Linked DNA regions of Hyalangium gracile. The protein of the gene in region 1 binds, or shares a complex with, the protein of each later gene. Links are inferred from orthologs where the notes say so. Each region holds a gene or a part of one and is shown on either strand. Other genes may lie near its edges. The genes, in order: KY572_RS07125 and uvrB.

The links.
Region 2: the proteins of KY572_RS07125 (region 1) and uvrB are in contact, whole or in part, in a crystal structure (PDB 7EGT), measured with the Thermus thermophilus proteins. The link is inferred for Hyalangium gracile from one-to-one orthologs. Residues at the interface, in WP_096412145.1 of Thermus thermophilus: His654, Arg656, Phe657, Gln666, Asp668, Glu669, Lys680, Arg681, Leu682, Ser683, Lys685, Tyr686, Ala687; in WP_096411307.1 of Thermus thermophilus: Glu23, Leu25, Arg26, Asp27, Gly28, Glu29, Arg30, Phe31, Arg55, Glu326, Asp327, Phe328, Glu379, Ser382, Gln383, His398, Gly400, Arg401.

The regions. Positions count from the first base shown.
Region 1 is NZ_JAHXBG010000003.1:128,366-131,641, reverse strand. The notes cover bases 53-3,017. They hold KY572_RS07125 (ATP-dependent helicase), read left to right. Parts: upstream 53-353; coding sequence 354-2,681; downstream 2,682-3,017. Other genes in these bases: KY572_RS07120 (acyltransferase family protein), read right to left, coding at 2,710-3,017; KY572_RS07130 (PaaI family thioesterase), read right to left, coding at 53-140. Outside these bases: more of KY572_RS07130, read right to left, coding at 1-52; more of KY572_RS07120, read right to left, coding at 3,018-3,198. UniProt on the Escherichia coli protein: A helicase with DNA-dependent ATPase activity. Unwinds DNA duplexes with 3'-5' polarity. Translocates on single-stranded DNA with 3'-5' polarity. Initiates unwinding more efficiently from a nicked substrate than double-stranded DNA.
Region 2 is NZ_JAHXBG010000014.1:88,691-91,924, forward strand. The notes cover bases 213-3,135. They hold uvrB (excinuclease ABC subunit UvrB), read right to left. Parts: upstream 2,761-3,135; coding sequence 664-2,760; downstream 213-663. Other genes in these bases: uvrC (excinuclease ABC subunit UvrC), read right to left, coding at 213-657; KY572_RS27050 (M28 family peptidase), read right to left, coding at 2,839-3,135. In the rest of the region: more of uvrC, read right to left, coding at 1-212; more of KY572_RS27050, read right to left, coding at 3,136-3,234. UniProt on the Escherichia coli protein: The UvrABC repair system catalyzes the recognition and processing of DNA lesions. A damage recognition complex composed of 2 UvrA and 2 UvrB subunits scans DNA for abnormalities.

The DNA.
Region 1 (3,276 bases):
TTGGGGATGGTGACGATGCACTTGCGGCCCTCGGAGAACGAGAGGCGCATGCCGAGGTGGCTCAGGGTGAGGCTCTGGTTGAACAGCTCCGCGAAGCGATCGAGCTGCTCCTGGGTGGGGCGGGACGGGGTGTCGGACATGGGCGACCACTCTATGCGAGAGCTTCGTGGCCCGGCGCCTGGAGCGAAGAGGGGCGTGCTCCCCGCGTTCCCAAGTCTGTCAGAGTCTTCGCGGGATGGCGACGCACGAGGGCCTCCCTTTCAAGGAGGCAATCGCCCGCACGCCGTGCAGAACCTCCTTCCCGGAGCGTGGAAAGGCGTTAGAAGAGAGGGTTTCCGTCCTCCAGAGCCGCCGTGAATCCGCACGAACAAGCCCTCCTCGAAGACCTCAACCCGCCCCAGAAGGAGGCCGTCCTTCATGGGGACGGTCCCCTGCTCGTCCTGTCGGGGGCCGGGAGTGGAAAGACGCGCGTCATCACCCGCCGCGTGGCCCACCTCGTCATGGTCCGCCGCGTCTTCCCCTGGCGCATCCTCGCCGTCACCTTCACCAACAAGGCCGCGCGCGAGATGCGCGAGCGCCTCACCCAGCTGCTGGGCGCCCAGGCCAATGAGCTGGTGGTCAGCACCTTCCACTCGTCCGCCGCGATGATCCTCCGCCGCGAGGCCGAGGCCGTGGGCCTCACTCGCAGCTTCGTCATCTATGACGATGGAGATCAGCTGGGACTCGTCAAGCGCGCCATGCGCGATGCTCGCGTCGAGCCCAGCATGCAGCCGCGTGAGATCCTCCACCGCATCGACCAGGAGAAGAACGCCGCCCGCATGCCCGAGGACATGCAGGTGGACGTGGATGACCTGCGCGGCATGGTGGTGAAGAAGGTGTACCAGGCCTATCAGCGCCTGCTGCGCGCGGCCAACGCCGTGGACTTCGGGGACCTGCTGCTGCTGCTCGTCACCCTGTTCCGCAAGCGCCCCGATGTGCTGGAGCGGTACCGCCACCGCTTCACCCACGTGCTCGTGGACGAGTTCCAGGACACCAACCCCGTCCAGTACGAGCTGCTGCGCCTGCTGGCGCCTCCCCCGAGCGCCAACCTCGTGGTGGTGGGCGATGATGACCAGTCCATCTACCGCTGGCGCGGGGCCAGCGTGGACAACATCCTCCGCTTCCCCGAGCAGTACCCCGGCGCCAGGGTCGTCAAGCTGGAGCAGAACTACCGCTCCGATCAGAACATCCTCGAGGCCGCGCACTCCGTCATCTCGAAGAACCGGCGGCGCATGCCCAAGAAGCTCTGGAGCGATCGGCCCCGGGGCCAGCACCTCCAGCTTCTCATCAACCGCGACGAGCGCGCCGAGGCCCAGGAGGTGGCCCGGCAGATCCATGCGCTGCAGCGCGAGGGCTTCATCAAGTACTCGGGGATGGCCGTCTTCTATCGCGCCAACGCCCAGAGCCGCGTGCTCGAAGAGGCCCTGCGCCTGGCTCGCGTGCCGTACACGCTGGTCAGTGGTCGCAGCTTCTATGATCGCGCCGAGGTCCGCGACGCCGCCGCCTACCTGCGCCTGATGGTCAACCCGCGCTCCGATGCGGACCTGCTGCGCGTCATCAACACTCCGGCCCGCGGCATCGGTGACACCACCGTGGAGCGCCTCTCGGACTACGCCGACCAGCAGGGCATCAGCCTCTTCGAGGCCATCTCCCGCCCCGAGCGCATCCCCGCGCTCAATGCCGCCGCCGCTCGCCGCCTCGCGGGCTTCCACGCGCTGGTGTCATCGCTGAACTCCTTCGCCCAGGAGGCCAAGGATGCCGCGAGCGCCGTGGACCAGATGCTCCAGGAGACCAAGCTCGTGGAGTCGCTCACCGCCGAGGGCAGTGACGAGTCCCTCACCCGCGCGGAGAACCTTCGCGAGTTCCTCGGCGCCTCGCAGGAGTTCGATCTGAATCGCGTGGCCGCCGCGGTGGCTGCCGCGTCTGCGGCGCCAGCTGAAGGTGCCGAGCCCCCGCCGCCCGAGCTGGAGGCGGCATCCCTCACCGCCGAGGTCCCCCCGCTCCAGGCCTTCCTGGAGCAGATCAGCCTCGTGGGCGAGGCGGATGCCGAGGTGGGGGAGGGCCGTGTGGCGCTGATGACGCTGCACGCGGCCAAGGGTCTCGAGTTCGATGCCGTGTTCCTCACCGGCATGGAGGACAACGTCTTCCCCCACTCGCGCTCCCTCGCCGTCGAGGACCCCGAGGATGGCGAGGAGATGGCCGAGGAGCGACGCCTCTGCTACGTGGGCTTCACTCGCGCTCGGAAGCGGCTCTTCATCAGCTTCGCGCAGTGCCGTTCCCTCTTCGGAGAGCTGCGCTACAACCCTCCCTCGCGCTTCCTGCGCGACGTGCCGCCCACTCTCTTTGGCATCGAGCCCGAGGCCCAGGAGGTCCAGCGGCCCGCTCCCTCACCCGTGGCGCCTCGCCGCCGCCCTTCTCATGACGACGGTGATGGTCCTCGCATCGATCGTTCCTACTCCCAGGCCCCGGACATGGACGGCATGGGCGGAGATGTGCGCGGGATGCGCGTGCGTCACGAGCAGTTCGGTGTGGGTCGCGTCATCTCCGCCGACGGCACTGGCCCCAACGCCAAGGTGACGGTCGAGTTCGGCGGCAGTGTGGGCCTCAAGCGCGTCATCGCCCGCTTCCTCATGCCGGGCTGAGCGCCTCGTCTGGTCGTGGAAGCCGCGATCAGGTCGGTGGCGCCGAGGAGGAGACCTCGGGCGCCAGTGCCGAGGCTCCCGCCAACCGAGGCCTCAACGCCCCCCCGCCGATCCGGCGCGCCAGCAGGTGGGCAGGGCGCTCCACCAGCCGATAGAAGATGTAGGCCTGCACGAGGACGGAGCCCAGTCTCACGGCCCAGCTGAAGAAGTAGCCCAGGTTTGGCACCTGCAAGAGTGCGTAGACCATCAGCGCCAGCGGGTGCGTCAGGTAGAGGGAGTAGCTCCAGGCTCCCGCTCGCTCGAGCCACTCCGAGGGAGCGTTGCGCTGGCAGGCGGCGATCTCCCGAGCCAGATAGGCGACCACCGCGATGGCGAAGAAGTTCAGCGTGTACTGGTACTTCAGCGGGCTGTGGAAGCGCAGGCCACTGAGGAGGACGGTCAGCCCGTAGATGCCCAGGCGCCAGAGCCAGATCTCCCGGGTCGACGGCTCGGGCCGGGCTTCCGCTCCCGAGTGCATCCGCGCCGCCAGCCAGCAGCCAGCAGGGCAGCCCCAGCGCCCAGTTCAGCTTCAGCCCGTACACCGCGTAGTTGCCGT
Region 2 (3,234 bases), on another replicon or contig:
CTCCGAGGCGGCGCGCTTCATGCGGCCCTTGATGCCATCCACCAGCTCGCTCCCCTTGCCCTCCAGGAACAGCACCACCTCGTCCACGCTGCGGCGGTACTCCTCGGGCGGCACCGGGTAGACGCACGGCGCCGGGCAGCGGCCGATCTGGTGTAGCAGGCAGGGCCGCTTGCGGTTGGCCATCACGTGGTCGGTGCACGTGCGCAGGTGGAAGTAGCGGTTGATGAGGCGCAGCGTCTCGCGGATGGCGCCGGCGCTCGAGTAGGGCCCGAAGTAGCGCGCCCCGTCCCGCTCGTACTTTCGTACGACATCCAGCCGCGGATAGGTCTGCGTCCTATCCAGCCGCAGGGAGATGAACTGCTTGTCGTCCTTGAGCAGGACGTTGAAGCGCGGCTTGTGCTTCTTGATGAGCTCGTTCTCGAGGAGGAGCGCTTCCTTCTCGTTGTGGACGAGCACCGTCTCGATGTCCCCCAGAATGGAGTCGAGCATCGAGACGAAGACGCGCGTGTCCCCGGTCCGGGTGAAGTACGAGCGCACCCGGTTGCGCAGACTGATGGCCTTGCCCACGTAGATGACCTGACCGCGGCGGTCCTTCATCAGGTACACGCCGGGCTCGGTGGGCAGAGCGTCCAGCTTCTCCTGGAGCCGGGCGTCCATGGTGGGCTAGCGCCTCCTCCGTCCCTTGGCCGCGTGGCCCTTGCGGCCCTTCATCGGCACATCCTTCTCGGCGGGCTTCACCGGGGCGGCCAGGAGCGCGCGGCTGGGCGGCTTGAGGCCCAGGTCCATGTCCTTGAGCAGGAGGATGCGGTCGCGGAACTGAGCCGCCTTCTCGAACTCCATCTCGTCGGCGGCGCGCTGCATGTCCTTGGTGAACTCCTCGATGAGGCGCTTGATCTCCTTGGGGATGAGCAGATCGTTCGCGGCATCGGCGGCCATGGGCAGGGCCATGGGGTCGGCGTCGTAGAACTGCGCGGACAGGTCCAGGATGGCGCTCTTCACCGAGCGCGGAGTAATTCCGTGCTTCTCGTTGTAGGCGCGCTGCACCTCGCGGCGGCGGTTCGTCTCCTCGATGGCCAGCTTCATCGAGTCGGTCATCTGGTCCGAGTACATGATGACGCGGCCGTTCAGGTTGCGCGCCGCGCGGCCAATGGTCTGGATGAGCGAGACGTGGCTGCGCAGGAAGCCCTCCTTGTCCGCGTCGAGGATGGCCACCAGGGACACCTCGGGGATGTCCAGGCCCTCGCGCAGCAGGTTGATGCCCACCAGCACGTCGAAGACGCCCTTGCGCAGGTCCCGGATGATGGCGGTGCGCTCGATGGCGTCGATGTCCGAGTGCAGGTAGCGCACCTTGACGCCCACGTCCGTGAAGTACTCGGTGAGGTCCTCCGCCATGCGCTTGGTGAGCGTCGTGACGAGGACGCGCTCCTGCCGGTTGACGCGGAGGCGGACCTCCTCCAGCAGATCGTCCACCTGGTTGGCGGCGGGACGGACCTCCACGGGCGGATCCATGAGGCCGGTCGGGCGGATGATCTGCTCCACGACCACGCCCTTGCTCTTCTGCAATTCGTACTCGGCCGGAGTGGCGGAGACGAAGACGGCCTGCTGCACCATGCCCTCGAACTCGGAGAACTTGAGCGGCCGGTTGTCCAGGGCGCTGGGCAGGCGGAAGCCGAACTCCACCAGCGTCTCCTTGCGCGAGCGGTCGCCGCGGTACATGGCGCCGATCTGCGGGATGGTCTGGTGGCTCTCATCGATGAGGATGAGCATGTTGCGCGGGAAGTAGTCGATGAGGCACGGCGGCGGCTCGCCGGGGGCACGGCCCGAGAAGTGGCGCGAGTAGTTCTCGATGCCGTTGCAGAAACCCACCTGCTCGATCATCTCGAGATCGAACATCGTGCGCTGCTCCAGGCGCTGGGCCTCCAGCAGCTTGCCCTCCTTCTTGAAGAGGCTGAGGCGCTCGGCCAGCTCGTCGCGGATGGTCTGGAGCGCGCGCTTGCGGGTGTCCACCTCCGTTACGTAGTGGCTGGCGGGGAAGATGACGATCTTCTCCAGCGCGCCCAGGGTGAGGCCACGCAGCGGGTCGAACTCGGTGATCTTCTCCACCTCGTCGCCGAAGAAGCTGATGCGGACGGCGCGCTCCTCCTCGTAGGCGGGGAACACTTCCACGGTGTCTCCGCGAGCGCGGAAGGTGCCGCGATGGAAGTCGAAGTCGTTGCGCTCGTACTGGGCCTCCACCAGCCGGCGCATGAGCGCGTCACGGCCCAGCTCGGCGCCCATGTTCACGGTGATGGCCATGTCCACGTAGGAGCGCGCGGTGCCCAGGCCGTAGATGCAGGACACGCTGGCGACGATGATCACGTCATCGCGGATGCGCAGGCTGTGGGTGGCCGAGTGGCGCATGCGCTCGATCTCGTCGTTGATGGACGAGTCCTTCTCGATGAAGGTGTCCGACGAGGGGACGTAGGCCTCGGGCTGGTAGTAGTCGTAGTAGGAGACGAAGTACTCGACGGCGTTCTCCGGGAAGACTTCCTTGAACTCGCCGTAGAGCTGGGCCGCCAGGGTCTTGTTGTGGGCGATGATGAGCGTGGGCCGCTTCACGTTGGCGATGACGTTCGCCATGGTGAACGTCTTGCCCGACCCGGTGACGCCGAGCAGGGTCTGGTACTGGTCCCCGCGCAGCACCCCCTCGGTCAGCTCGCCGATGGCCCTCGGCTGGTCGCCCTGCGGCGCGTATTCGCTGTGGATCTTGAAGTCCGCCATGAGGCGGACATTTAACACCCTGCAACGAAGCAGGCTGGCACTTCCTGCATGCCTGCTCGACAGCGGACGGAGGCGGGGCTACTTCGCCCCCTTTGCCTCCAGGGCCTTGGTTGCCTTGAGGGACTCCAGCCGCGCGGCCTCGAACTCGTCCCCCTTGTTCCAGCGGGGCATCTCCGGCGCGCGAGCCACGTGAGCGCCCAGCAGGAAGCTCAGCCGCACGTCCTCCACGGCCCCGCTGAGATCCCAATCCGGGCGCAGCTCGTCGGAGGGCTGGTGGTAGTGCTTCGCCTCCCACAATTCGCGCTGCTGCTTGCCCCACCCCTCCGGCCGGCCAATGAAGTCCATGCCGCTGCCGAAGTAGGCCGCGGGGATGCCAAGCTTGGCGAAGTTGAACTGATCCGAGCGGTAGAAGAAGCCGCGATCGGAGAGCTGGTCCGCCTTCACGCTACGGCTCTGCGTCTTCGCCAGGCCGAC